2 regions of the Streptomyces sp. NPDC102360 genome follow, and region 2 is predicted to be linked to the other one. Evidence: riboswitches for the same ligand, from Rfam matches in the RefSeq annotation. Region 2 holds a riboswitch; the other holds the start of a gene.
The links. A riboswitch is a leader RNA that binds a small molecule or an ion and turns the genes downstream of it on or off. The one in region 2 is predicted to bind glycine.
Positions count from the first base shown of each region.

Region 1: it holds a riboswitch for glycine, as region 2 does, so the genes downstream of both, gcvT (glycine cleavage system aminomethyltransferase GcvT) here and gcvP (aminomethyl-transferring glycine dehydrogenase) in region 2, are expected to answer to the same signal.

Region 1 covers NZ_JBIWLG010000008.1:47,544-62,008, forward strand. Annotated here, with positions in the region: gene ACIRHA_RS27845 (L-serine ammonia-lyase) at 1-645, opposite strand, end outside; gene glyA (serine hydroxymethyltransferase) at 732-1,997, opposite strand; gene gcvH (glycine cleavage system protein GcvH) at 2,005-2,382, opposite strand; gene gcvT (glycine cleavage system aminomethyltransferase GcvT) at 2,447-3,562, opposite strand; glycine riboswitch at 3,725-3,824, opposite strand; gene ACIRHA_RS27865 (AAA family ATPase) at 3,950-4,606, shown strand; gene ACIRHA_RS27870 (enhanced serine sensitivity protein SseB) at 4,666-5,484, shown strand; gene ACIRHA_RS27875 (enhanced serine sensitivity protein SseB C-terminal domain-containing protein) at 5,612-6,403, shown strand; gene ACIRHA_RS27880 (ABC transporter permease) at 6,718-7,722, shown strand; gene ACIRHA_RS27885 (ABC transporter substrate-binding protein) at 7,838-9,610, shown strand; gene ACIRHA_RS27890 (ABC transporter permease) at 9,754-10,755, shown strand; gene ACIRHA_RS27895 (ABC transporter ATP-binding protein) at 10,752-11,849, shown strand; gene ACIRHA_RS27900 (ABC transporter ATP-binding protein) at 11,906-13,036, shown strand; gene ACIRHA_RS27905 (M1 family metallopeptidase) at 13,246-14,465, shown strand, end outside.
Region 2 covers NZ_JBIWLG010000027.1:11,067-25,531, reverse strand. Annotated here, with positions in the region: gene ACIRHA_RS42980 (DUF881 domain-containing protein) at 1-603, shown strand, start outside; gene ACIRHA_RS42975 (FHA domain-containing protein) at 687-1,637, shown strand; gene ACIRHA_RS42970 (MerR family transcriptional regulator) at 1,665-2,393, shown strand; gene ACIRHA_RS42965 (bifunctional nuclease family protein) at 2,480-2,953, shown strand; gene ACIRHA_RS42960 (MerR family transcriptional regulator) at 3,146-3,766, shown strand; gene ACIRHA_RS42955 (DNA polymerase IV) at 3,813-5,282, shown strand; gene ACIRHA_RS42950 (PRC-barrel domain-containing protein) at 5,225-5,599, opposite strand; glycine riboswitch at 5,723-5,818, shown strand; gene gcvP (aminomethyl-transferring glycine dehydrogenase) at 6,004-8,889, shown strand; gene ACIRHA_RS42940 (DUF5999 family protein) at 8,941-9,141, opposite strand; gene ACIRHA_RS42935 (hypothetical protein) at 9,564-10,154, opposite strand; gene ACIRHA_RS42930 (glutamate-cysteine ligase family protein) at 10,691-12,211, shown strand; gene ACIRHA_RS42925 (substrate-binding and VWA domain-containing protein) at 12,232-13,995, opposite strand; gene ACIRHA_RS42920 (CPBP family intramembrane glutamic endopeptidase) at 14,199-14,465, shown strand, end outside.

The DNA of each region.
Region 1 (14,465 bases), on a different contig from region 2:
CTCGCGGATCTCGTCCTCCGTGCGCCAGGCCTTCTCGTTCTCCAGCATCAGGGCCGGGATGGACAGGCCGGTCTCCTGCGCGAGGCGGAGCAGCTCGTCGCCGGTGCGGAAGGGGTACTTGAGGGACGTGTCGTCGGGGACGATCGGGTTCGAGCCCTCGACGGCGTCCTCGTCGACGACGAAGCCGCCGCCCACCGAGTAGTACGTCTTGGTGAGCAGCTCCTTGCCGTCGGAAGCCTCGTCACCGTATGCCCACAGCGTCATGCCGTTCGCGTGGTACGGGAGGGCCTTGCGGCGGTGCAGGACGAGATCGTCGTCGTAGGAGAACGGGATCTCGTGCGCGCCGAGCAGGTTGAGGCGGCCCGTCTCCTTGATCGTCTGCACGCGCTCGTCGGCGTGCTCGACGTCGACCGTGCGCGGGGAGTCGCCCTCGAGGCCGAGCAGCACCGCCTTCGGGGTGCCGTGTCCGTGCCCGGTCGCGCCCAGGGAGCCGTACAGCTCGGCGCGGACGGAGGAGGTGTGGGCCAGCAGGCCCTCGTTCTTCAGGCGCCGCGCGAACATGCGGGCCGCGCGCATCGGGCCGACCGTGTGCGAGCTGGACGGGCCGATGCCGATCGAGAACAGGTCGAAGACCGAGATGGCCACGGGTTCCTCCAGGGGACGGTACAGAAGTGGTGCGGGGCACCGCGCACTCTCCAGTGTGCGCGGTGCCCCAGGGAGCGAGCCCGCTGTTACTTGCCGAGATTCGGGTACAGCGGGTGCTTGTCGGCCAGAGCGGTCACCCGGGCCTTGAGCGCCTCCGCGTCGTACGACGGCTGAAGCGCCAGCGCGATCACGTCGGCGACCTCGCGGAAGTCCTCGGCCTGGAAGCCGCGGGTGGCGAGGGCCGGGGTGCCGATCCGCAGGCCGGAGGTGACCATCGGCGGGCGCGGGTCGTTCGGGACCGCGTTGCGGTTGACCGTGATGCCGACCTCGTGGAGGCGGTCCTCGGCCTGCTGGCCGTCGAGCTCCGATTCGCGCAGGTCGACGAGGACCAGGTGCACGTCGGTGCCGCCGGAGAGGACGTTGACGCCCGCCGCGCGGGACTCCGGGGTCGTCAGGCGCTCGGCGAGGAGCCGGGCGCCCTCGATCGTGCGGGCCTGGCGCTCCTTGAAGTCCTCCGATGCGGCGACCTTGAAGGAGACGGCCTTGGCCGCGATCACGTGCTCAAGGGGGCCGCCCTGGAAGCCCGGGAAGACCGCCGAGTTCAGCTTCTTCGCGAAGTCCTTGTTGCGGGCGAGGATGATGCCGCCGCGCGGACCGCCGAGCGTCTTGTGCGTCGTGGACGTGACGACGTCGGCGTGCGGCACCGGGTTGGGGTGCAGGCCCGCGGCCACGAGGCCCGCGAAGTGCGCCATGTCGACCCACAGGTACGCCTCGACCTCGTCGGCGATGCGACGGAACTCGGCGAAGTCCAGCTGGCGCGGGTACGCGGACCAGCCGGCGATGATCACCTTCGGGCGGTGCTCCTTGGCGAGCCGCTCGACCTCGGCCATGTCGACCAGGCCGGCGTCGTCCACGTGGTACGGGACCACGTTGAACTGCTTGCCGGAGAAGTTCAGGCGCATGCCGTGCGTGAGGTGGCCGCCGTGCGCCAGGTCCAGGCCGAGGATCGTGTCGCCCGGCTTGGCGATGGCGAAGAGCGCGGCCTGGTTCGCGGAGGCGCCGGAGTGCGGCTGCACGTTCGCGTACTCGGCGCCGAAGAGCGCCTTCACACGGTCGATCGCGATCTGCTCGGTGACGTCGACGTGCTCGCAGCCGCCGTAGTAGCGGCGGCCGGGGTAGCCCTCCGCGTACTTGTTGGTGAGGACCGAGCCCTGGGCCTCCATGACGGCGGCCGGAGCGAAGTTCTCCGACGCGATCATTTCGAGGGTCGACTGCTGGCGCTTCAGCTCGGCGTCGACCGCGACGGCGACCTCGGGGTCGAGCTCGTGCAGGGATTCGTTCAGTACGGACATCAGGGGGTCAGCTCCCGGAGAACTCGGTGTACTCGTCGGCGGAGAGCAGGTCCTTCGGCTCGTCGGCCAGCCGGACCTTGAACAGCCAGCCGCCCTCGAACGGGGCCGAGTTGACGAGCGCCGGGTCGTCGACGACGTCCTGGTTGATCTCGGTGACCTCGCCGTTCACGGGGGAGTACAGGTCGGAGACCGACTTGGTCGACTCGAGCTCGCCACAGGTCTCGCCCGCGGTCACGGTGTCACCGACCTCGGGGAGCTGGACGAACACGATGTCACCGAGCGCGTTCGCGGCGTGCTCCGTGATGCCGATCGTGGCGACGCCGTCCTCGACGGCCGAGAGCCACTCGTGCTCCTTGCTGTAACGCAGCTGCTGGGGGTTGCTCATGATGCGAATTCTCCTGTACGCGGGAAGGTGCTGGTGACAGAGGGGGCGCCGATGCGCGGCGCGGCTACTTCTGGCGCTTGTAGAACGGCAGTGCCACGACCTCGTACGGCTCGTGCGTGCCGCGGATGTCGACACCGACACCCGCCGTACCCGGCTCCGCGTGCGTGGCGTCCACGTACGCCATCGCGATCGGCTTGCCCAGCGTCGGGGACGGGGCGCCGGAGGTGACCTCGCCGATCACCGTGCCGTCGACGACGACGGACATTCCGGCGCGCGGCACCCGGCGGCCCTCGGCGATGAGGCCGACGAGCTTGCGGGGCGGGTTGGCCTCGGCCTTCGCGGCGGCCTCCTTGAGGGCGTCGTGGCCCACGAAGTCGTCCCCGTGCGAGGTCTTCTCGAACTTCACGACGCGGCCGAGACCGGCGTCGAAGGGGGTGAGCCCGGTCGTCAGCTCGTGCCCGTACAGCGGCATGCCCGCCTCCAGGCGCAGCGTGTCCCGGCAGGACAGTCCGGCGGGGATCAGGCCGTACTCGGCGCCCGCCTCGGTGAGCGCCTGCCACAGCTTCTCGGCATCGGTGGGGGCGACGAACAGCTCGAAGCCGTCCTCGCCGGTGTAGCCGGTGCGCGCGATGAGCGCCTGCACGCCGGCGACGGTGTCGGGCAGTCCCGCGTAGTACTTCAGGCCGTCCAGGTCCGCGTCCGTGACGGACTTCACGATCGCCGCGGAGGTCGGGCCCTGCACCGCGAGCAGCGCGTACGCGTCCCGGTCGTCGCGGACCTCGGCGTCGAAGCCGGCGGCGCGCCCGGTGAGGGCGTCGAGCACGACCTGCGCGTTGCCCGCGTTCGCGACCACCATGTAGGTGGTCTCGCCAAGCCGGTACACGATCAGGTCGTCGAGGATCCCGCCGTCCGCGCGGCAGATCATCGTGTAGCGGGCGCGGCCGAGGCCCACGGAACCGATGTTGCCCACGAGAGCGTGGTTGAGGAGGTCGACGGCCTGCGGACCGGACACGGTGATCTCGCCCATGTGGGAGAGGTCGAAGAGGCCGGCACGCGTGCGCACGGCGTTGTGCTCGTCGCGCTCGCTGCCGTAGCGCAGCGGCATGTCCCAGCCGGCGAAGTCGGTCATGGTCGCGCCGAGCGAACGGTGCAGGGCGTCCAGTGCGGTGGTGCGGGTCATGGCTGGTGTGCTCCCGGTGGCATGACGGCGATGGCGGAGTCTCGTGAACGCACGCGAGACGTCCTCCCCATCTGTCATCGGAACCTGAGAGGTTCGCCCCGAGGGGCTTGCACCTTGGGTGGGGGCGTCACGTCACAAAGACGCCCCACTTTTCAGATCTGCCTCGCCCGCGCGGTACGGGGCCTGAGAGATTCAAGGGAGGAACTTGCTCCTTCGGCGTCCGGGCACTCGTGAGTACCCGGAACTCTCCCGCGCGGATTCAAGCGGCCGGTATGCAGTTTGCGCGCACATCATTGCATGCCCGTCCGACAGGGAAAGCCCTTGAGTGGCATTACCTTCTCTTTACACTTGAGGGGCAAGGGTGGCGTGACCGGAACGGGGAGGACGATCACGGTGCACAAGGCAGTGGCGGGGGCGTATGCGGTGTCGGCTTCGGCGCCGGTGGTGGCGGGGGTGCGGAGCACCGGCCGGCGCTCGGTGCGGGATCTGCGCGGCCGTCGCGGTCACACGCCGCACCTGCTCGCCTTCGCGGCGGGCGACCTCGTCGTGCTCTCGGGTCTGCCGGGCAGCGGCAAGTCGACGCTGATGCGGCGGGCCGTCAAGGAGATCCGGATCGATTCGCAGGACACCCGCGAGCGCTGGGCCGCCCGCATGCCGCGCTACCTGCCGTACGCGCTGTACCGCCCGCTGGTCCGCGTCGCGCACTACGTGGGGCTGCGCCGGGCGATGCGCTCGGGCGTGAGCGTCGTCGTCCACGACTGCGGTACGCAGGCGTGGGTGCGCCGCTGGGTGATCCGCACGGCGCGGCGGCGCGGGGTCGCCGTCCACCTGATGCTGCTCGACGTACCGGCGGACACGGCCCTTGAGGGGCAGCGGGACCGCGGCCGCGGGGTGTCCCGGTACGCCTTCGCCCGGCACCGCAGGGCGGTGGGCGCGCTCGTCAGCTCGACGGAGCGGGGGAAGCTGCCGGCCGGGATGGAGTCGGCGGTGCTGCTCGACCGGGCGGCGATGGAGGCGCTGGGCGGGATCACGTTCGGCGACTGACACCGGTTAAGGTCGGCGGGCAGCAGCAGCGGGCGGAACAGCAGAGGTTGATGGCAGTCATGGAGTTCCCAGGCACCCCGGAGCCGGGTCACGGTCACGCTCAGGGGCACGAGGGCGGCTACGCCCACCCCGTGCAGGGCTGGCCCGCCAACGAGTTGGAGGAGGTCCTCGCCGCGGCCCTCGGGCATCCGGAGTCCGGTGCCCGCGTCGTCGAGGTGCTCGGCCGCAGCCACGTGTGGATCCCGCTGCCCAGGGGCGGTTCGAACGCCAGCAGGGACCTCGACCTGCCGAGCCTGGAGATCGCGGGCCAGGCCTTCGTCCCCGTGTTCAGCTCCGAGCAGCAGTTCATGGCGGTCACCGGTGGCCGCATGGACTGCACGGTGGCCCCGGCCGTGGAGTTCGCGCGCGGGCTTCCGCCGCAGGTCGGCATCGCGGTGAACCCGGACGGCACGGTGGGCGTGCCGCTGCCGCCGCAGGCCGTCGCCGAGCTGGCCCGCAGTGGCCGCACCCCGCTGGACGGCCCGGCGACGGGTGGCCGCGTGGTGCTCAGTGAGCCCGACTGGCAGGTCGACCCGATGGACTTCCTGGCCGCGGTGCGTGAGGAGTTCGAGGCGCTCGGCACGGTACTGAGCGCCCGGCGCTGCCTCGCGACCGTGGAGGACGCGGAGCCGTCCCTGTTCATCGGCGTGGAACTGCTGGCGCAGGCCGCCGGTGCCGCGGGCGGTGCGCGGGACGTTCCGCTGGAGGCGCTGGGGCGGGCGCTGGGCCGCGCGCCGGTGGCCTGGGCCGTCAACCTGGTGTTCCTGGACGTGACGCAGGACCCGGTCGCGGACTGGCTGCGTACACACGTACGGCCGTTCTACGTACGAGAAGGGTGACGGCGTCCGTCAAGTCGGTGTCAGTATCGCCGCTTAAGCTGGTTTCATGACGTGACCGGTCGGCGCTTCGCTTTCCGGCCACGTGTGGGACACGGACGTATGTGAAGAGCCGAAGGGGCGGTTACGGGTGAGTGCGTCGGGCACGGCCGCGGCTGGACAAGTCGAGCACATGCTGCGCCAGGTGACGCCGGGACGCCACGACGCGTACGAGGCGCTCCTCAAGGCCCTCGCCGACCCCGCGGCCGGGCAGGTCTGGATGCTGCTCTGGCACGGCCAGGCCGGCTCTCCTGACGCCCAGTACGGGAACATGGAGGTGGACGGCTTCGGCTACGCCCCGTGCGTCACCTCCGCCCAGGAGCTCTCCGCCTCCGGCTGGTCGCGGGCGTACGAGGTGGTGAGCGGGGTCGACGCGGCGCGCACGCTCTACCCGGACCACTACGGGCTCTGGCTGAACCCGCACGCGCCGGGTGGCGGCGTCGGCATCCCGTGGCTCGACCTGCGCCGCATCGCGGGCGGCCTCGACCGGCAGCCCGCGGGCCCGCTGCGGCTCTCCGAGCCCACGATCGAAATCCCCCAGTTCTATGCGGTACTGACGCAGAACGCCCACCGCACCACGGCGATCCGTTCCCTGCGCCGCGCCTGGGTCCAGCCCGCGCTCGGCGCGCCCTACCTCGCCATCGGCCTGGACGTCTACGACACGTCACCGGCGTCCGTGGACGCGGTCCGGGCGATGATGCAGCAGTCCGTCCCCGCGGTCCCCGAGGGCCTCCCGGTCTCCACGGTCGCGATGTCGGACGAGTACGACCCCATCGCCATGTGGCTCAGGGCGAACGCGCGGCCGTTCTACGACCGCGAGGCGCATGTCGCTCCCGCTGGGGGTGGGTACGGGTATCCGCCGCCGTACGGCGCTACGCGTTAGCTCCAGCCCGTCCGGCGTTTGAGGACATCTTTTGACCGGTGCCGCCCCAACTGTCCCGGTTGCGCGGCCATTCGGCCGCTTGGGGCCCAACTGCCCACCGTCCGCACCCCGTTCACCCCTCTCCGGATAACGGAACACCCCAGCCTGCATCACGTTTAGGCATCCTTTCGCTGTCAAGTCTGGCAACAGATCGCGCCCAGGTTGAAGACTCCCGCAGCAAGGGGGCTTCGCCTCTGTGTACGACGGACTGAACCACGCCGCCACAGCGGCAAGTGCGGGCCGGTCACCGCCGGTTGAGAGGGGTCCCTGCCACGATGACGGCACCATTGCACGACACGAGCGCGGAAGCGGAACCGAGCGCCCCGGTCGAGCCTGCCAAGGGAGACGGAGACCGCAAGGTCGAGGGCCGGTCGCTCAAGCAGATCGCCTGGAACCGGCTGAAGCGCGACAAGGTCGCTCTCGGCGGTGGCATCGTTGTCGTCCTTCTGATCCTGGTCGCGATCTTCGCGCCGTTCATCGTCAGCCTGCTCGGCCACCCGCCGAACGACTTCCACCAGGACAAGCTCGACCCGCTGACGAACCTGCCCCAGGGCGCGCTCGGCGGCGTGAGCGGCGACTTCCTCTTCGGCCTGGAGCCGAACAAGGGCCGCGACGTCTTCAGCCGCATCGTCTACGGCGCCCGGATCTCGCTGCTCGTGGCGTTCCTCGCGGCGATCGTCGCCGTGGTGCTCGGCACGCTGTTCGGCATCATCGCCGGCTTCTTCGGCGGCTGGATCGACGCGGTGATCAGCCGCGTGATGGACGTGCTGCTCTCCTTCCCGCAGCTGCTCTTCATCATCTCCCTGGTCTCCGTGCTCCCCGACGACCTGCTCGGCCTGACCGGCAGCGGGGTGCGCATCGCCGTACTGGTCCTCGTCATCGGATTCTTCGGATGGCCGTACATCGGCCGCATCGTCCGAGGGCAGACGCTCTCCCTGCGGGAGCGTGAATACGTCGAGGCGGCACGGTCGTTGGGCGGTGGCTCGCGGCACATCCTGTTCCGCGAACTGCTGCCGAACCTGGCGGCGCCCATCGTCGTCTACATGACGCTGATGATCCCGACCAACATCCTCACGGAGGCGGCGCTCAGCTTCCTCGGTGCGGGTGTCAGGCCGCCCACGGCCTCCTGGGGCGGCATGCTCCGCGACGCTCTGGAGACGTACGAGCACGACCCGATGTTCATGGTCTTCCCGGGTGTCACGATCTTCATCACCGTTCTCGCCTTCAACCTCTTCGGCGACGGGCTGCGCGACGCCCTCGACCCGAAGGGCACCCGGTAACGCCGTACAAGTCCAACTGGCTTTCACCGAACTGCCCCTGCAGCACCGTCAGGTGGCTTGACTCCATGGTTCTCCGGCAGGTGTCCGGGACCGCGATCTCGGAGGTTACGAGAAAATGCCCACAGGTTCCTCGAAACGACGGCTCGCCGCCGGCGCCGCCCTCGTGGTCGCGGCTCTGGTGTCGACCACGGCGTGCGGCGGTGGCAGCGACGACGACTCCAAGGACTCGTCGAAGGGCGCCGGTTACGACGCCGCGTACCAGAAGATCGCCAACCCTTCGAAGAAGAAGGGGGGCACGCTGCGCATGGTCGGCAAGCAGGACCTGGACTCCGCGGACCCGCAGCGCGCCTACTACGGCATGTCCTGGGACTTCATGCGGTTCTACACGCGCCAACTGGTGACCTACGCGCCCAAGCCGGGCGAGGCGTCCAACGAGCTGGTCGGTGACCTGGCCAAGTCCAAGGCCGACATCTCCGACGACGGCAAGACCTACACGTACCACCTGCGGGACGGGATCACCTGGGAGGACGGCTCGCCGATCACCTCCAAGGACGTCAAGTACGGCATCGAGCGCATCTGGGCGACGGACACCATCACCGGTGGCCCGCAGTACCTGAAGAAGAACCTGGACCCCAAGGGCGAGTACAAGGGCCCCTACAAGGACAAGTCCAAGGACAAGCTGGGCCTGAAGTCGATCGAGACGCCGGACGACCAGACCGTCGTCTTCAAGCTGCCCAAGCCGAACGGTGACTTCGAGCAGTTCCTCGCCATGCCGACCGGCTCGCCGGTCAAGCAGGAGAAGGACACGAAGGCCAAGTACACCGCGCACCCGTTCTCCGCCGGCCCGTACAAGTTCCAGTCGTACAAGGCCAACAAGAAGATCGTGCTGGTCCGCAACGACAAGTGGAAGAAGTCCTCGGACCCGGTCCGCGCGGCGCTTCCCGACAAGGTCGACGTGACGATCTCCGCCAACCTGGAGGAGAACGACAAGCGCCTGATGGAAGGCGACTACGACGTCGACATGAACGGCACCGGCATGACCCAGTCGGGTCGCGTCTCCGCCGTCCAGGACCACAAGGACAGCGTCGACAACATGCGGACCGCCTTCGTCCGCTACGTCGCTCTGGTGCACAAGGCCAAGCCGTTCGACAACGTCCACTGCCGCAAGGCCGTGTTCTACGGAACGGACTTCGCCGGTCTGCAGCAGACCCGCGGCGGCAAGCTGGCCGGTGGCGACATCGCCAACTCCACCCTGCCGAAGTCCATCAAGGGCCACAGCGATTACGACCCGTACGGCATCCTCGCCCGCAAGGGCAAGCCGGACGTGGCCAAGGCCAAGTCCGAGCTGAAGGAGTGCGGCAAGCCGACCGGCTTCTCGACGAAGATCACCGCCCGTACCAACAACCCGGGCGAGGTCGACACCGCCGAGGCGCTGCAGGAGCAGCTCGCCAAGGTCGGCATCAAGGTCGAGGTCGACTCCTTCGACGGTGCCGAGGCCGCCTCGGTCACCGGTTCGCCGAAGGTCGTCAAGGCGCGCGGCTACGGCATGATCATGAGCGGTTGGGGCCCGGACTTCCCGTCGGGCCAGGGCTTCGGCCAGCCGCTGTGGGACAGCCGCTTCCTCGCGCAGACCGGTAACTACAACGAGTCCGAGATCAACGACCCGAAGATCGACGGCATGTTCGACAAGGCCATCGCCGAGACGGACCCGAACAAGGCCGGCGAGACCTACAAGGCGCTCGACAAGCGGATCCTCGACCAGGCCGACTGGATGCCGTTCATCTACGAGAACAACATCACGTGGCGTGGCCCGCGTCTGACCAACGCCATGATGGCCGACGCCTACAGCGGTCGCTACGACTACGCCTCCCTGGGCGTCGTCAAGTAACACCCCTGCCGGACGGCGGAGTTCATCCGCCGTCCGGTTCCGCCCCAGCCGCCGAAACCCGCCAGTCCGAAGGGCAGGTGATGGCCCCGGGCGGCGGACGTGCACCCCCACAAGGGGCCACGGTCGCCGCCGGGCCGCGCACAGTGCTTGCTTATCTCACCCGGCGCCTGTTCGCCGTAATCATCATGGTGCTCGTCGTTCTGTTCGCGACCTTCACCATCTTCTTCATGCTGCCCAAATGGGCGGGTCAGGACATCGCCGTGCTCTTCGCCGGCAAGTCGTCCGGCGCCGAGCAGCTCGCGGGGATCCGGATCAAGCTGGGGCTCAACGACCCTCTGCTCGTCCAGTTCTGGGACTTCGTCAAGGGCATCCCGCTGGGGCGCGACTACGCCAACGGCAATGACGTGACCCATTGCGCGGCGCCCTGCTTCGGGTACTCCTTCCGTACGGAGGAACCCGTCTGGAACACCCTGAAGGACGCGCTGCCCGTCACCGGCGCGCTCGCCCTCGGCGCCTGTGTGCTGTGGCTCATCGGCGGCGTCGCCACCGGTGTCGTCTCCGCCCTCAAGCGCGGCTCCTTCTGGGACCGCGCCGCCATGACCACCGCCCTCGCCGGCGTCTCCCTGCCGGTCTTCTTCACCGGCATGGTCGCGATGGGGATCTTCGTGCACAGCCTCGGCTGGGTGCACATCGCCGACTCGCTCTCCACCGACGACTCGATCGGTACGTGGATCGAGACGCTGATCCTGCCGTGGATCGTGCTCGCCTTCCTGAACGCCGCGATGTACGCCCGGCTCACCCGCGCCACCATGCTGGAGATCCTCGGCGAGGACTACATCCGCACCGCGCGCTCCAAGGGCCTCGGCGAACAGGCCGTCATCACCCGGCACGCGCTGCGCTCCGCGATGACGCCGATCCTCACCGTCTTCGGGCTCGACCTCGGCGTGCTGATGGGCGGCGCCGTGCTCACCGAGTCCACGTTCAACCTGCCGGGTCTCGGCCTCGCGGCGGTCCAGGCCATCAGCAACAAGGACCTGCCCGTGATCCTCGGCGTGACGCTGATCGCGGCCCTCGCGATCGCCGTCGCCAACCTCGTCGTGGACCTCTTGTACGCCGTCATCGACCCGCGAGTGAGGCTGGGATGACCGAACTGAACAAGACCGGAGCGGCGGTCGGTGAACCCACCGCCGCCTCCGGCGCCCCCAGCTCATTCCTCGAGGTCCGGGATCTGCATGTGCACTTCCCGACCGACGACGGCCTGGTCAAGTCCGTCGACGGGCTCTCCTTCACGCTGGAGAAGGGCCGCACCCTCGGCATCGTCGGCGAGTCCGGCTCCGGGAAGTCGGTGACCTCGCTCGGCATCATGGGCCTGCACACCACCGGCCAGTACGGCCGGCGCAAGGCGCAGCTCAGCGGCGAGATCTGGCTGGACGGCACCGAGCTGCTCTCCGGCGACCCGAACACGGTGCGCAAGCTGCGCGGCCGCGACATGGCGATGATCTTCCAGGATCCGCTCTCCTCGCTGCACCCGTACTACTCGATCGGCAAGCAGATCGTGGAGGCCTACCGGGTCCACCACAACGTCGACAAGAAGACCGCGCGCAAGCGGGCCGTCGAGATGCTCGACCGGGTCGGCATTCCGCAGCCGGACAAGCGGATCGACTCCTATCCGCACGAGTTCTCGGGCGGCATGCGCCAGCGCGCGATGATCGCGATGGCCCTCGTCAACAACCCCGAGCTGCTGATCGCCGACGAGCCGACCACCGCGCTCGACGTGACGGTGCAGGCGCAGATCCTCGACCTGATCCGCGATCTGCAGAAGGAGTTCGGCTCGGCCGTCATCATGATCACGCACGACCTCGGTGTCGTCGCGGAGATGGCGGACGAGCTGCTGGTCATGTACGGCGGCCGCTGCGTGGAGCGGGGGACCGCCGACCAGGTCTTCAGCACGCCCCAACACCCGTACACGTGGGGCCTGCTGGGCTCGATGCCGCGCATCGACAGGGAGCAGACGGAGCGGCTCACCCCGGTCAAGGGCTCCCCGCCCAGCCTCATCAATCTGCCGAACGGCTGCGCCTTCAATCCGCGCTGCCCCTACGCGGACGTACCCAAGGACAACATCACGCGCACCGAGCGTCCCGAACTGCGGGAGGTCGGCTCCGGACACTTCTCCGCCTGCCACATGTCGGGCGAGGAGCGCGAGCGGATCTGGAACGAAGAGATTGCGCCGAAGCTGTGACGGATGCCCAAGGTACGGATGCCCAAGGTACGGACGCCAAAGGACCTGAAGCCGAGATGACGACGCCCCCTACGATTCCCCAGCAGGCGACGACCTCTCCGGACCCGGCGGCCGGTGAGCCGCTGCTCAAGGTCGAAGGACTGGTCAAGCACTTCCCGATCCGCAAGGGTCTGCTCAAGCGGCAGGTCGCCGCGGTGCAGGCGGTCGACGGGCTCTCCTTCGACGTCCGCGCCGGTGAGACGCTCGGCGTCGTGGGCGAGTCCGGCTGCGGCAAGTCGACCATGGGCCGGCTGATCACGCGGCTCCTTGAACCCACGGCAGGCCGCGTCGAGTTCGAGGGCCAGGACATCACGCACCTGAGCACCGGCGGGATGCGGCCGCTGCGCCGCGACGTCCAGATGATCTTCCAGGACCCGTACTCGTCGCTGAACCCGCGCCACAACATCGGCGCGATCGTCGGCGCTCCGTTCCGGCTGCAGGGCGTCAAGCCCGAGGGCGGTGTGCGCAAGACCGTCCAGGAACTCCTGGAGAAGGTCGGCCTCAACCCCGAGCACTACAACCGCTATCCGCACGAGTTCTCCGGCGGGCAGCGGCAACGCATCGGCATCGCACGGGCGTTGGCGCTCAATCCGAAGCTGGTGGTGGCGGACGAGCCGGTGTCGGCGCTGGACGTCTCGATCCAGGCGCAGGTCGTGAACCTGCTGGACGACCTCCAGGACGAGCTCGGCCTCACGTACGTGATCATCGCGCACGACCTCTCGGTCATCCGGCACGTCTCGGACCGGATCGCGGTGATGTACCTCGGCAAGATCGTCGAGCTGGCGGACCGCGACGACCTGTACGCGACGCCGATGCACCCGTACACGAAGGCGCTGCTCTCGGCGGTGCCGGTGCCGGATCCCAAGCGTCGCGGCACGAAGAGCGAGCGCATCCTGCTGCGCGGTGACGTCCCCTCGCCGATCGACCCGCCCACCGGGTGCCGGTTCCACACGCGGTGCTGGAAGGCGACGGAGCTCTGCAGGACGACGGAGCCGCCGCTGATTCCGTTGGCCACGGCCCATCAGGTGGCGTGCCACCACCCGGAGAACGCTCCGGACCAGGCGCCGGAGGACTCCACGCTCCTCCAGGTGGCGAAGGAGGCCATCGACGTGATCACGGTCCCGGAACCCACGCCCCCGACGACCTGAAAGCCGGGGCTCAAACGCCGGCGGGGCTGTTGTGAAGCCCCTGCGGCGTTTGAGCAGCGGGGTCCGGGGCGGAGCCCCGTGGCGTCGGACCCGGTGCCGCGCGCAACCCGGTCCCCCGCAAATGGCCCGATAGGGTCATGTACACGTCGACCGCCGAGCGGCAGAGTTCCGCTGTCCGTTACACCGGAACCCGCTCGAAGGGACGCCCCATGGCACTCTCCCGTTCGGCACGCCTGGCCGCGCTCACCGTAGCCGCCGCCTCCTTCTGTCTGATAGCCGCCGGCCCCGCCCCCACCCCCGGCTCCGACGGCATCGGCGACCCGTACTTCCCACAGCTCGGCAACGGCGGCTTCGACGCCGCCCACTACGCCCTCGACGTCGCGTACAACCCCGACACCGACCGCCTCGACGGCCGCACGACCCTCACCGCGCGCGCCACCCAGAACCTCTCCGCCTTCGACCTCGACCTGCAGAAGCTGACCGTCACCAAGGTCGAAGTGGACGGCAGACGCGCCGAGTTCACCCGCAGCGGCGACGAACTGCGCATCACCCCGCGCGCCTCGATCCGCAAGGGCAAATCCTTCACCACGACCGTCACCTATGGCGGCGTGCCCGAGCCCCTCAGCGGCCCCATCGTCTTCGGCTCCGACTACGGCTGGATGAAAACGGCGGACGGCGTCTTCGTCGCATGCGAGCCGAACGCCGCCTCCACCTGGTTCCCGTCCAGCGACCACCCGTCCGACAAGGCCACGTACGACATCCGTATCAAGGCCCCGAAGGGCCTGACCGGCGTATCGAACGGCCGCCTTGTCGACACGTACGACACCGACAAGGGCAAGCAGACCGTCCACCACTGGCGCGAGTCGAAGCCCATGGCGACGTATCTCGCGACCGCCAGCATCGGCAAGTTCGATGTGAAGTCCGGCAAGACACCGGCCGGTACCCCGATCTACGTAGCCATCGACCCGGTCCTCGCCAACAGCAACAACGTCGACGTGTACGCGGTGACCGCCGAGGCCACCGACTACTGGTCGCAGGTCTTCGGCCCGTACCCCTTCGAGGAGACGGGCGCGGTCGTCGACGACATGCCGCAGGCCGGCTTCTCCCTGGAGACCCAGTCCAAGCCGAGCTACTCGGCGGTCCGCTCCGAGTCGACGATCGTGCACGAGCTGGCCCACCAGTGGTTCGGCGACTCGGTATCCGTCGAGCAGTGGAAGAACATCTGGCTCAACGAGGGCTTCGCCACGTACGCCCAGTGGCTGTGGACCGAGCACAAGGGCGGCGCCTCGGCCCACGACTCCTTCCTCGCGGGCTACAACTCCCGTCCGGCGGACTCCGCCTTCTGGCAGGTCAAGCCCGGCGACCCGCAGCGCGACACGATGTTCGCCTCGGCCGTCTACCAGCGCGGCGCGATGACGCTCCAGATGCT
Region 2 (14,465 bases):
AGCGACAACAGTGCCCTGCGCGGTGCGCGTCAGGAAGATCTCGTTCGCATTCTCGATGAACTGGACGATCGAACTCAGCGTCTTGAGGATGAGAAGCAAGGTCTCGTGGACCAGCGCACCGAGCTGGAGAACAGTTCGGACCAGGCCAACGAGGCCCGCAAGCAGACGGCCGAGAAGCAGAAGCAACTCGGAATTCTGGCGGGCACGACGGCCGCGCAGGGCCCCGGGATCACCATGACCGTCACCGACACGAAGGGGGCCGTGGAGGCGGACATGCTGCTCGACGCGGTCCAGGAACTGCGCGCCGCCGGCGCGGAGGCGATCCAGGTGAATGATGTCCGCGTCGTGGCCAACACGTATCTGACGGACGGCGGTGGCGGGAAGGGGATCAGCGTGGACGGGCACGAGATCGCTCGTCCCTACCGGTTCAAGGTCATCGGGAAGCCGCAGGACCTGGAGCCGGCCCTGAACATCCCCGGGGGCGTGGTGCAGACCCTGGAGAAGGAGCAGGCCACGGTGGCCGTGAGCCGCTCGAACAAGATCGTCGTAGACGCCTTGCGATCCGCGCGACGGCCTGATTACGCTCGGTCGTCCTCGGAGTGAAGCCGGGGGTGCATGGTGAATACCGTGCGAGGGCATGACGTTGCGGGGGGTCGCCGCAGCAAGGGTGGTGCGCGTGGTGGAAACTGTTTGGCGGATACGGACGTTGTGAGGGTGTCCGTGTCAATGATGTACGCGATGTACGCCGATGTGTGCAGTCAGGGTTCGTCCTGCCCCACGGGCGGGTCTGTTTCGGTCAAGGGGAATCGCCCGTGAAGTTGTTTGCGAAGTTGTTCGGCAAGAGTGCGCGTGACGACAACCGTCATCGTGCGTCGCGCCAGGGAGATGTGCCGGAGACCCAGGTGGGCGAGCGCCCCCTGTTCCGGGACGAGGTCGCCGGAGGCAATTCGGGCGAACAGGGCGCGTCGTCTGTTGACCCTGCCGGTTCCAGCCGCATAGGTTTCGGAGAACCGTCAACCTCAAGTACGGGTGGAGGGTTTGCCCCCGACCCGTACGCGTCCCACGCCCCCGCGGGGCAGCCGCGGCAGGAGGATCCGTCCATGTCGGCCCTGGTGTGTACGAGGTGCGGAAACCGGAACGGGGAGAACAGCCGGTTCTGCTCCAACTGCGGTGCGCCGCTGCGCGGCGGTGCGGCGCCGGAGGGGCCGTCCGAGACGACGTCCACGATCTCCATCTCCGGCCTCGAGTCCTACGACCCGGAGGCGACGGGTCAGACGCAGCTTCCGGCCCTCTCGCCCGAGGCGCAGGCGGCGGTCGACGCGCTGCCGCTGGGCTCGGCGCTCCTGGTGGTGCGGCGCGGTCCGAACTCGGGCAGCCGCTTCCTCCTGGACGGCGAACTGACCACCGCGGGGCGCCATCCGCAGAGCGACATCTTCCTGGACGACGTGACCGTCTCGCGCCGCCACGTGGAGTTCCGTCGTCTGCAGGACGGCTCGTTCACCGTTGCCGACGTCGGCAGCCTCAACGGCACGTATGTGAACCGTGAGCGCATCGACTCGGTGACGCTGAACAACGGGGACGAGGTGCAGATCGGCAAGTACCGGCTGGTGTTCTACGCGAGCCAGCGCGGTATCTGAACCGTCCGCGATCCTTCAGGAAGGTCCATGCTGCACACGACGAGTGGCGGTGCCCCCGGGGGTACCGCCACCACGGACAGTCGGCTGATGAGCATCGGCACCGTACTGAACGTGCTCCGAGAAGAGTTTCCCGAAGTCACCATCTCCAAGATCAGGTTTCTGGAGTCCGAAGGCCTCGTCGAGCCCCGGCGGACCCCGTCGGGCTACCGGAAGTTCAGCCCGGACGACGTCGAGCGGCTGGCCCACGTGCTGCGCATGCAGCGGGACCACTACCTGCCGCTGAAGGTCATCAAGGAGCAGCTCGACGCCCTGGAGCCGGGCGAGACGCTGTCCGTGCCCGCACCCGGGCGCCCCGGCGACGCGGAGGACGGCACCGACGTGCCGACGGCCGCGCGGGTCGGCCGGGACGAATTGCTGGCCGCCGTCGGTGTCGAGGAGCACGAGCTCGACGAATGGGAGTCGTACGGGCTCCTCACCCCGCTGCCCGACGGTGGCTACGACGCCTCCGCCGTGTCGGTCGCCGAGCTCATCGGCGAGCTGGCCCGGTTCGGGATCGGGCCGCGGCACCTGCGGGTCATGCGGGCGGCCGCGGACCGGGAGGCAGGTCTGGTGGACCAGGTGGTGGCCCCGCTGAAGGTGCACCGCAATCCGCAGACGCGGGCGCATGCCGAGGCCCGTGCCAAGGAGCTGGCCGGCCTCACCGTGAGGCTGCACTCGGCACTTGTACAGACCGCGCTCGGGGTGCGTCTGCCCTGATCGTGGGCGCGGGTGAGCACCGATGGCCCGGTCCTCGGTGGCTGCCCGACTACCCAAACCGACCGGGCACGTCCTAGGGTTGCTGTGTGAACGAGCTCGACGTCGTAGGTGTCCGGGTCGAAATGCCCTCCAACCAGCCGATCGTGCTCCTGCGTGAAGTGGGAGGCGACCGGTACCTCCCCATCTGGATCGGACCGGGGGAGGCGACCGCGATCGCCTTTGCCCAGCAGGGCATGGCGCCCGCGCGTCCGCTGACGCACGACCTTTTCAAGGATGTACTTGAGGCGGTCGGCCAGGAGCTCACGGAAGTGCGCATCACGGACCTGCGCGAAGGCGTCTTCTACGCGGAGCTGGTGTTCGCGAGCGGGGTCGAGGTCAGCGCCCGCCCGTCGGACGCCATAGCCCTGGCGCTGCGCACCGGTACGCCGATCTTCGGCAGTGACGGGGTCCTGGATGACGCGGGGATCGCGATCCCCGACGAGCAGGAGGACGAGGTGGAGAAGTTCCGTGAGTTCCTCGACCAGATCTCTCCCGAGGACTTCGGCACCAACAGCCAGTGACCGCCCGGCCGACGGCCGGGCCCGGCCGTCGAGCGGCGGCGCCTTCGGGACATTCGGCTAGCCTTTCCCGGCGGTGGGTCACGGGAAACCACTCTTAGGGTGATTATCACTCGGCGTGCCTAGTGTGGCGTTCGTTGACGCACCCCCTGTGACTGCCTAACGTCGATGAGGCAGGTCAATGAGGAGGTCGGCGTGAGAAGCAGCGGCGACGGTACGGCGACGGACGGTCCGTACCTGTTTCACGGCAGCGCGGCCGATCACACTCCGCAGCGCCCGCAGGCCGTGCCTGCGGTGGCGGGGGAGAGCGGCTCGGCCGCTTCCGAGCAGCTGGGATACCGGGGGCCGACGGCATGTGCGGCGGCCGGCATCACCTACCGGCAGCTCGACTACTGGGCCAGGACCGGCCTTGTCGAACCCAGTGTGCGCTCCGCGTACGGATCGGGGACACAGCGGCTCTACAGCTTCCGGGACGTCGTCGTCCTCAAGGTCGTCAAGCGGTTCCTGGACACGGGCGTCTCGTTGCAGAACATCCGGGCGGCCGTGCAGCATCTGCGCGAGAGCGGGTTCCGGGATCTGGAGCGGATGACGCTGATGAGCGACGGTGCGACCGTGTACGAGTGCACGTCGCCGGACGAGGTGCACGATCTGCTCCAGGGCGGCCAGGGGGTCTTCGGGATCGCCGTGGGCGTGGTCTGGCGGGATGTGGATGCCGCGCTCTCGCAGCTGCACGGGGAGCGCGTGGACACCGGCGAGACGATCGTGCCGCCGAACCCCACGGACGAGCTCGCGAGGCGGCGGGGCCGGGCCGTGTGAGGTCCGTACCGCCGTGTTGTCAGTGGCGTAGGGCAGCATCGGTGATGTGAGAACCGCGCCCACGATCCTGCATCTCGACATGGATGCCTTCTACGCCTCTGCGGAGCAGGCGGCGAAGCCGAGCCTGCGCGGGAAAGCGGTCGTCGTGGGCGGGCTTGGTCCGCGCGGTGTCGTGGCCACGGCGTCGTACGAGGCGCGGAAGTTCGGGGTGCACTCGGCGATGCCGATGGGGCAGGCGCGCAGGCTCGCCCCGCATGCCGCCTATCTGGTGCCGCGCTTCCGGCTCTACCGGGAGATCAGCGAGCAGGTGATGGGGCTCCTCGGCGCCCTATCGCCGCTCGTGGAGCCGCTGAGCCTGGACGAGGCGTTCGTCGATCTGGAGGCCGGTGAAGCGGCCTGGGACGCCGCTTCGGCGGAGGCCGTGGGGCACCGGCTGCGGGCCGACATCCGGCGCGTGACCGGTCTGACCGGGTCGGTGGGGATCGCCGCGTCCAAGATGCTCGCGAAGATCGGCTCGGAGGAGGCCAAGCCGGACGGGCTGGTGCTCATACGTCCCGGTACCGAGCGCGCGCTGCTCGGGCCGCAGTCCGTGCGGATCCTGCCCGGCGTCGGGCCCGCGACGGCGGATCATCTGCGGCGGGCGGGGATCCTGACCGTGGAGGAGATCGCGGGGGCCGGCGAGGACGAGCTGGTGAGGCTCCTCGGCAAGGCGCACGGCAGCCACCTGTACGAGATGGCGCTCGCCCGCGACGAGCGGCCCGTCGTCGCCGAGCGGGACTCCAAGTCCGTATCGGTCGAGGACACGTACGACGTGGACATCCATGACCGGGTGCGGGTCCGGATGGAGGTGCGCAGGCTCGCCGGCCGCTGCGTGGAGCGGCTGAGAGCGGCCGAGCGCTCGGGGCGGACCGTGGTGCTCAAGGTGCGGCGCTACGACTTCTCGACGCTGACGCGCTCCGAGACGCTGCGGGGGCCGACGGACGATCCCGGGGTGGTGCGGGAGGCTGCGGCGCGGCTGCTGGAGAGCGTGGACACGACCGGTGGCGTGCGCTTGCTGGGGGTCGGGGTCAGCGGGCTCGCCGACTTCACGCAGGAGGACCTGTTCGCGCAGTTCGCCGCCGCGGAGGAGGCCGCCGCGGAGGAGGCGGCCGCCGGGGAGCCGGAGGGGGACGCGGGGCCGGTCGAGCCCGTGGAGGCGGCCGAGCCCGAGCCGACGCCCGTGGAGCGGAAGTGGCTGGCCGGGCACGATGTGCGGCATGCCGAGTTCGGGCCCGGGTGGGTGCAGGGGAGCGGGCTCGGGCGGGTGACCGTGCGGTTCGAGACGCCGTACGCGCAGGTGCCGGGGCGGGTGCGGACGTTCCGGGTCGATGATCCCGAGCTGGAGGCGGCGGATCCGCTGCCGCTGGTCGAAGCGGTCGAAGCGGTCGAAGCCGTCGAAGGGGCCGAGGGGGCCGAGGGTCAGGTCGGGTCGTCCTCCGCGCCTGCGACCGTGCCGAACGTGACGTCGGGCGACTGAGGAGCCGTGATGTCCAGACCGTAGTGGTGGTAGAGCTGGAGTTCCTGCTCCGGGGAGAGATGGCGGCCCACGCCGAAGTCGGGGGAGTCCTTGATCAGGGAGCGCTCGAAGGGCACGTTCAGCGCGCCGTCCGTGAAGTCGCTGGGCTCCAGCGGGACGAACGCGTCGCGGCTGAACAGGCCGGTTCGTATCGCGGCCCACTCCGGCACGCCTGTGGCGTCGTCCAGGTACACCTCGTCGATGGTGCCGATCTTGGCCCCGCTGCGGTCGAAAGCCTTGCGGCCGATCAGATTGCGCGGATCGACATCGGTCTGCACGGGCCCTCCAACTGATCGCGATGATCGCAACTGGTCTGTAAACACTACGAAAGAGCACATTGTGGAAGGCGGCCACTCGGGGGCTCCGGCCATGTAGCCGCTGGTAAGCTGGCGAACGGCTGCTGACCACGTGCGGGAGAGTCTTCCGACAGTCGTCGGGGGCGCCGAAGGAGCAACTCCTCCCCGGAATCTCTCAGGCCCCTGTACCGCACGGACGAGGTCACTCTGGAAAGCAGGGCGGGGTGCACGGTTTCCGCCCTCACCGACGGTGCAAGCCGGTGTGTTCCGTGTTGTCGCGGGGTGGGCCGGTGAAGCTCTCAGGTTGAGATGACAGAGGGGGAGGCCGTCCGGGTACCCGCGCCCTGGTGCCCCTCGTAGGTCGCATTGACCAGGAGGCCTCCGCAATGACAGCCAACCGTATTCCGCTCTCCCAGTTGGAGCGAGGAATCCCCTTCGAGCAGCGCCACATCGGCCCCGATGACGCCGCTCAGGCCAAGATGCTCGCGCAGGTCGGCTACGGCTCGCTGGACGAGCTGACCGCGGCCGCGGTGCCCGATGTGATCAAGAGCGCCGAGGCGCTCGATCTTCCGGCCGCCCGCAGTGAGGCCGAGGTGCTCACCGAGCTGAAGTCCCTTGCAGAGCGCAACCAGGTGCTCGGCTCGATGATCGGCCTCGGCTACTACGGGACGTTCACGCCGCCGGTCATTCTGCGCAACGTGATGGAGAACCCCTCCTGGTACACGGCGTACACGCCATACCAGCCGGAGATCTCGCAGGGCCGCCTCGAGGCGCTGCTCAACTTCCAGACCATGGTCGCCGAGCTGACCGGACTGCCCACCTCGGGCTCCTCGCTGCTCGACGAGGGCACCGCGGCCGCCGAGGCGATGGCCCTGTCGCGCCGCGTCGGCAAGGTCAAGAACGGTGTCTACGTCATCGACGCCGACGCCCTGCCGCAGACCATCGCCGTGATCGAGACGCGCGCCGAGCCGACCGGTGTCGAGATCGTCGTCGCCGACCTCAGCGAGGGCATTCCGGCCGAGGTCGCCGAGCGCGGCGTCGTCGGTGTGCTCGTGCAGTACCCCGGCGCCTCCGGCGTGGTGCGGGACATCAAGCCCGTGATCGACCAGGCGCACGAACTGGGCGCCATCGTCACCGTCGCCGCCGACCTTCTTGCTCTTACGTTGCTGACCTCGCCCGGTGACCTCGGTGCGGACATCGCCGTCGGTACGACGCAGCGCTTCGGTGTGCCGATGGGCTTCGGCGGTCCGCACGCCGGATACATGGCCGTACGCGAGAAGTTCGCGCGCTCGCTGCCGGGCCGTCTGGTCGGTGTGTCCGTCGACGCCGACGGGAACAAGGCGTACCGCCTCGCCCTGCAGACCCGTGAGCAGCACATCCGCCGCGAGAAGGCGACCAGCAACATCTGTACCGCACAGGTGCTGCTCGCCGTCATGGCCGGCATGTACGCCGTGTACCACGGGCCCGAGGGCCTCAAGTCCATCGCGCGGCGCACCCACCGGTACGCCACCCTGCTCGCCGCCGGGCTCACGGCGGGCGGCGTCGAGGTCGTGCACGGTGCGTACTTCGACACCCTCACCGTGCGGGTGCCGGGCAAGGCCGCCGAGGTCGTCTCCGCCGCGCGCGAAGGTGGCGTGAACCTGCGCCTCGTGGACGCCGATCACGTCTCGCTCGCCTGTGACGAGACCACCACGCGAGCCCAACTGGGCGCCGTATGGAGCGCGTTCGGTGTCGAGGCGGACATCGAGGCCCTGGACGCCGAGGCGGCGGACACGCTGCCGGGCGGGCTGCTGCGCGAGGACGACTACCTGACGCACCCCGTCTTCCACCAGTACCGCTCCGAGACGGCGATGCTGCGTTACCTGCGGGCGCTCGCCGACCGCGACTACGCGCTGGACCGCGGCATGATCCCGTTGGGCTCCTGCACGATGAAGCTCAACGCGACGACGGAGATGGAGCCGGTCACCTGGCCCGAGTTCGGCCAGCTGCACCCCTTCGCCCCCGCCGAGCAGGCGCAGGGCTACCTGACGCTCATCCGTGAGCTGGAGGAGCGGCTCGCCGAGGTCACCGGCTACGACAAGGTGTCGCTGCAGCCGAACGCCGGTTCGCAGGGCGAGCTCGCCGGTCTGCTCGCCGTCCGCGGCTACCACCGCGCGAACGGCGACGAGCAGCGGACCGTCTGCCTCATTCCGTCCTCCGCGCACGGCACGAACGCGGCGAGCGCCGTGATGGCCGGCATGAAGGTCGTCGTCGTGAAGACCGCCGACGACGGCGAGGTCGACATCGAGGACCTGCGCGCCAAGATCGAGCAGTACGCCGAGCAGCTCTCCGTCCTCATGATCACGTACCCGTCGACGCACGGCGTCTTCGAGGAGCACGTCGCCGACATCTGCGCCGCCGTGCACGACGCGGGCGGCCAGGTCTACGTCGACGGCGCCAACCTCAACGCGCTGGTGGGGCTCGCCAAGCCGGGCCGCTTCGGCGGCGACGTCTCGCACCTGAACCTGCACAAGACGTTCTGCATCCCGCACGGCGGCGGCGGTCCGGGCGTCGGCCCGGTCGGTGTGCGCGAGCACCTCGCGCCGTACCTGCCGAACCACCCGCTGCAGCCGGCCGCGGGCCCCGAGACGGGTGTCGGCCCGATCTCCGCGGCGCCGTGGGGCTCCGCCGGAATCCTGCCGATCTCCTGGGCGTATGTGCGGCTCATGGGCGGCGAGGGGCTGAAGCGGGCCACGCAGGTGGCCGTGCTCTCCGCGAACTACATCGCCAAGCGGCTCGAGCCGCACTTCCCGGTGCTCTACAACGGTCCGGGCGGGCTCGTCGCGCACGAGTGCATCATCGACCTGCGGCCGCTCAGCAAGGCGACCGGCGTGAGCATCGACGATGTCGCCAAGCGGCTCATCGACTACGGGTTCCACGCGCCGACCATGTCGTTCCCGGTCGCTGGGACGTTCATGATCGAGCCCACCGAGAGCGAGGACATCGGGGAGCTCGACCGGTTCTGCGACGCGATGATCGCGATTCGCGGCGAGATCGAGCGCGTCGCCTCCGGCGAGTGGGCGGCCGAGGACAACCCGCTGCGGAACGCTCCGCACACGGCCGGGATGCTCGGCGGCGACTGGGAGCACGCGTACAGCCGGGAAGAAGGTGTCTTCCCGGCCGGGGTGGTCGCTTCGGAGAAGTACTGGCCGCCGGTGCGGCGTATCGACCAGGCGTTCGGCGACCGGAACCTGGTGTGTTCCTGCCCGCCGCTCGACGCCTACGAGGGCTGATCCACTCGGGACTGCGCGGCCACGGGTCGCGCAGTCCTGCTCAGCTGATCCCTACGCCGCCGTCACGACCGTGCCCAGTGGGCGGTGCGGGGCGATGATCCTGCCACTGGGCAGCAGCTCGCCGGTGTCCTCGAAGAGCAGGACCCCGTTGCAGAGGAGGCTCCACCCCTGCTCGGGATGGTGAGCCACAGGAAGCGCGGCTTCCCTGTCCTCGGATTCCGCTGTCGGGCAGGCTGGCTGGTGCTGGCACATGGATGGGATCTTTCGCTGCGAAGTGATCTCGATGACGTGGGCTGTGCTTGCTGTACTCACGGTGCTTGCTGTACTCACGGTGCTTGCTGTACTCACGGTGCTTGCTGTACTGGCGGTGCTGGTGGTGCCTGTCGTGCTGCGGCTTGAAGGCTTGTTCATGGCCGCCCCCCGATTTCGTGAGTTCTGGAACCCAGTGTTGCCCTGTGGGCGTCAATCCGCAGGGATTTCCTTGCAGCGGTCCTTATGGGTTGGAGACGCATCACCCGTGCGGACGGTTCAGTCCAACTCCACTCTCCCTTCGGGTGGTTAGGAGTGGTCGGTACGGGCTAGTCCGCTCGGGCAGAGCTGTGCCCCGCGACCGGACGGCGGGCGGTGCGGGGCACAGGTGCGGGCGACAGGGGCCGTCGGCGGGCCCCGGTCGGTCAGGCGAGCAGTCCGGCGGCGGCCGGGGCCGGCGTCAGGCGGTGGGTGAGGACCGGCAGGAGTTCGGCCACCCGGTGCGGGCGGTGCGGGGCGATGCCGGGCGGGGCTGGTGCGAGCGGGACGAGGATGTCGTCGGCCGCCGGTTGGCCGCTCGCCGGGTCCGCGGTGCGCTCGCCGTGCAGCCACAGCGTGAGCATGTAGAGCTCGGGCACCGAGAGCAGCCGCGGCTGGTAGGCCTGGGGCAGCGACTCCGCCTGACGCAGGGCCCGTTCGGTGGACCTGATGTAGGGGCCCTCGAAGAAGTGCGAGAAGGCCCAGCCGTCCGGCGTGAGCATGGTGTCGGCCGCCGCCACCGCGCGTTCCCCGCAGCGGATCAGGAAGCGCCAGCCGGTCAGGCGGGCCCTGGAGGGACCGGTGGTCTCGGTGATGTGGTCCAACACATGGAGCGGCAGCGGGAGTTCAGGGGTGGCGGGTCCCTGTGCGGCGCGCAGGGACGGGGTGCGTGCCTCGCGGACGGCGGTGGGGGAACCGAGGGCCGTGAGGACACTGCGCAGGGCGGGCGCGGGAGCCGGCGGGACGTACAGCGGCATGGTGGGTCGCCTCTCATTCGACAGGCATGTGATGCGAGGGTGGTGCGGGACGAGCGGACGACGCTGTCTGCTGCGGTGCACAAGGGGTACACGGGACAGAGGGGGCGGGGGTCCGGTCCGAATCCGGACCGCGGGCGCCAACTCTCGGTCTCGTCAGCGGAGTTTATACGATGCGTGTTCACGGAGTGTTTCCGCTACCATGCCGCCCGTATTTCGCAAGGTGCTATTCGGGCGGGGTTCCCCTGGGGTTTTGTGGCTATCCTCCCCATTTCTGAGGGGCTCGCCGTGTGTGACCTCGGCGTCTTTCGGCCGAGCGGTCGGCGTGTTCTTGTCGGCGTTTATGACCAGGGCCGCAAGCGTCGGAATGCGTGGTCGGCCGCATGCCTGAGGAATGTGCCCGCGGGTAACCGCACCGAGGGTACTGCTCCGTGGGTGCGCGCGGGGCGTTATGGATCTCATTGCCGGGGCATCATCCACCGTGACACGCGGCCGGGACGGTGCATCAACGGGTCGCCCGTGCGAGGAGGGACGCTTCCATGGGGGAGAAGGTCGTTGCGGGGACGGTCGGTCTGGCCGATCCGCGGCGCTATCGGGAGAAGCTGAGGGAGTGCCTGGAGGGGTTCGGGCGACTGCTGGACGAGAAGCGCTTCGACCGTCCGCAGAATCTCATGGGGCTGGAGATCGAGCTGAATCTCGCCGGGCCCGACGGGCTGCCGAGAATGATGAATGCGCAAGTTCTCGAGCGCATCGCGAGCCGTGATTTCCAGACCGAACTCGCGATGTTCAATCTCGAAGTGAACATTGCCCCGCACCGGCTCGGCGGCCGTTTTCTCGACCAGCTCGCCGAGGAGCTGCGCACGGGGCTCGGATATGCGCACCGGAAGGCGAACGAGGTCGACGCGGGCATCGTGATGATCGGCATTCTGCCGACGCTGAGCACGGACGACCTGGTCTCGGCCAACCTGTCGGACGTCGACCGCTACACCCTGCTCAACGACCGGATCGTGGCCGCGCGCGGCGAGGACTTCGCGCTCGACATCGCCGGTGTCGAGCGGCTGACCTGCACGTCCTCCTCGATAGCGCCCGAAGCCGCGTGCACGTCCGTGCAGTTGCACCTCCAGGTGACGCCGGGGCGTTTCGCCGATGTGTGGAACGCGGCGCAGGCGGTGGCCGCCGTGCAGATCGCGCTCGGCGCCAACTCGCCCTTCCTGTTCGGCCGTGAGCTCTGGCAGGAGTCCCGGCCACCGCTGTTCCAGCAGTCCACGGACACCCGGCCACCGGAGCTCGCGGCGCAGGGCGTGCGGCCCCGCACCTGGTTCGGGGAGCGCTGGATCGATTCCGCGTACGACCTCTTCGAGGAGAACCTGAGGTACTTTCCCCCGCTGCTGCCGATCCTCGACGACGAGCGGCCGCTCGACGTCATCGCCAAGGGCGACACCCCGAGCCTCGCCGAACTCGTCCTGCACAACGGCACGGTGTACCGCTGGAACCGCCCCGTGTACGGCGTCGCGGACGGCGTGCCGCACCTGCGCGTCGAGAACCGGGTGCTGCCCGCGGGGCCCACCGTCACGGATGTCATCGCCAACACCGCGTTCTACTACGGCGTCGTCCGCGCCCTCGCCGAGGAGTCCCGGCCGGTGTGGTCGCGGCTGCCCTTCGCCGCGGCCGCCCGCAACTTCGACACCGCCTGCCGGTACGGCATCGACGCGCGCCTGGAGTGGCCGCGAAGGGGCCGGTTCGGCGGTACGGAGCGGGTGCCGGCCGTGCACCTCGTACGGGACGAGCTGTTGCCGATCGCGGCGGCCGGGCTCGATGCCTGGGGAGTCGAACCGGCGGACAGGGACCGGTATCTGGGAGTGATCGAGGAGCGGTGCCGGCTGCGGATGAACGGCGCGGCGTGGCAGTCGGCGACGTATCACCGGGCCCTGGAGAGCGGTCTGGCGCGGGACGCGGCGCTCGCGGCGACCACGCGCCGGTACTGCGAGCTGATGCACGGGGGCGAGCCGGTGCACAACTGGCCGGTCGGGCTGCCGGAGCCGACCGTTCCGCTGGGGTGAGTGGAAGGCGACCGGCCGGTTCAGCTGCCCTTGGCGCCCGCCTCGATGATGGCCTTCAGGATGACCTGCTGGATGTCCGCCGGGTCGCTGACCTGGTGTCCTGAACCGCCCGTCGCCTCGGCGACCTGCTCGACCTCCCGCTTGTCGGTGTCGGGCCCCACGGCGATGACGATCAGCGGGACGGGGCGGTCGCGGTCGGTGAGGCTCTCCAGCTTCTTGATCAGGCTCTCGCGGGAAATCGACCCCTGGTCCTCATTGACACCGTCCGTGACCACCACGACGGCGTTGAACCTGCCGCTCTTGTACGAGGACGTGGCCTCCTTGTAGGCCGCGAGCGTGGTGTCGTAGAGGCCCGTCGCCCCGCCGGGCACCGGCTGCAGCGCGGTGAAAGCGGCCGACAGGCGGTCGCGCCGGGTGCCGGAACCGACGTGGTCGCCGAGGCGCTCGGTCGGTACGAGCTTCTTGTAGTCGCGGTCGCCGTCGAGGAACGTGGCGAACTCCCACAGGCCGATCTCGTCCTCGGGCGTGAACGTGGAGAGGGCCGCCAGCATCGACGCCTTCGTCACCTCCATGCGTGACTCGCCGCGGCTGGGCACGATGTTCCCCATCGAGGCCGACGCGTCCACGACCGTCGTGATGCGGGCGCTCTGCACCGTGATCGTCCACATCCCGAGGGTCTCCTCGAGCTGCTCCTCGGTGGGCGCCTTGGCCGCCACGCGCGCGTACGGCTGCGGGGAGCGGCCGCCGGCCCGTGAGACGACCGTCGCGGGGGACCGGCCGCTGTCCGTGCGGAAGCCGTGCCTCTCCAGGATCGAGCGGCCTTCGGGGGCGCCGAGCAGCGTCATGAAGCGCACGGCCGCCCGGCTCTCGTCGGTGCTCAGCCGGTCCTCGCCGACCAGCGAGAACGGGTAGTCGAGGGCAGGGGAGCCGTCCTTGGGGTAGAAGAGGTCGACCGAACCCGCGTCGCCCGCCTCCTTGTTGTGCGCGTACGCGGCCTGTTCGGACAGGATCAGCGCCTCGTTGCGCTTGGGGTTGCCCTGCTCGGTGCCGGAGTCGTCGCGCGGCACCGTGTCCATGAGCTGCGCGTCGCTGTCGGACGTGCGCTGCGAGAGACTCTTGGCCATGGAAGCGGCCTGGGTGCCGTCGCCCTTCTTGGACGCGGCGGCCAATTTGGTGAGCGCGAGCAGTCCGCTGGCGCTGCGGGCGGGATCGGCGGCGCCCAGGCGCAGCTTGTCGTCCTGCATGGCTGCGCCCGTCAACTGGGCCCACGTGTACGTCTTTCGCGGCCAGCCGAAGGACTTCGCGGCCGTGGGAACCATGCCCACGCCGATCGGTGAAGAGGCGACGTTGCCGGCCGGTGTGACCTTGGTGTCCCCGGTGCCCGTGGTGACGCGCTGCACCCAGACGTCCGAGTCCGGCACCCAGACCTGGAAGTCCGCCGCGCTCTTGCCCGCGCGCAGGGTGTCGGCGACCTTGTACGCGTCGCGCGCGGTGACGGCGACGTCGAGGCAGTTGCCGTCGGAGGTGAGCTTCTCGCGGCGGGCGTGCTCCGCCGCCTCGCGCAGCGCCGGGGCCATGTCGGGGGAGGCGACCACATCGAGATGGACCTCGTCCCCGCATCCGCTGCCGAGGCCGAGCAGCTCGGGGCGGAACACCGCGGCCGTGCCCGCCGCGACCACGACGACGAGGGCGGTCGCGAGGGCCACGGTGCGCCCGCGCGAGCGGGGACGGGGTGCGGCGTCGGCCGTCCCGTACTCGTCGGGCATGCTGCTGTGACGTCCCATGGCGGTGGAACCCCTCCCTGAGCCACAAAGGCAGTTGCGGTATAAGCGGCGGAGGGGAGCGGTGCGCCGAATTGCGTCGCCTCGGCCCCCTCGGCCTGTCGCACGCGATCTTCGTACCTGCATTCGAGACCCTAGCGGGGCGCTGTGACGGATGCGGCGGGATTTACCAACTGGAGGCAGGTGTGCAGGTGGAGGCGGAACCGATGCCCGGTTCTTCTCCCGAAGGGCGGCTCTCGCGGCGCTTTTTGCGGGACGAGACGCTGCTCGTTCTGGGGCTTTCGCTCGGTGCGAGCGGTGTGTCCGCACTCATCAGCTTCGTCGGCTCTGTCACGAAACCCGGCGGTCTCAAGGACCAGGCGGCGACCCTGAACGCCTCGGCGGCGCCCGGCCGTCCGTGGCTCGACCTCGCCTGGCAGCTGTTCGGCATCGCGAGCGCCCTCGTGCCGGTCGCGCTCGTCGCGCACTTCCTG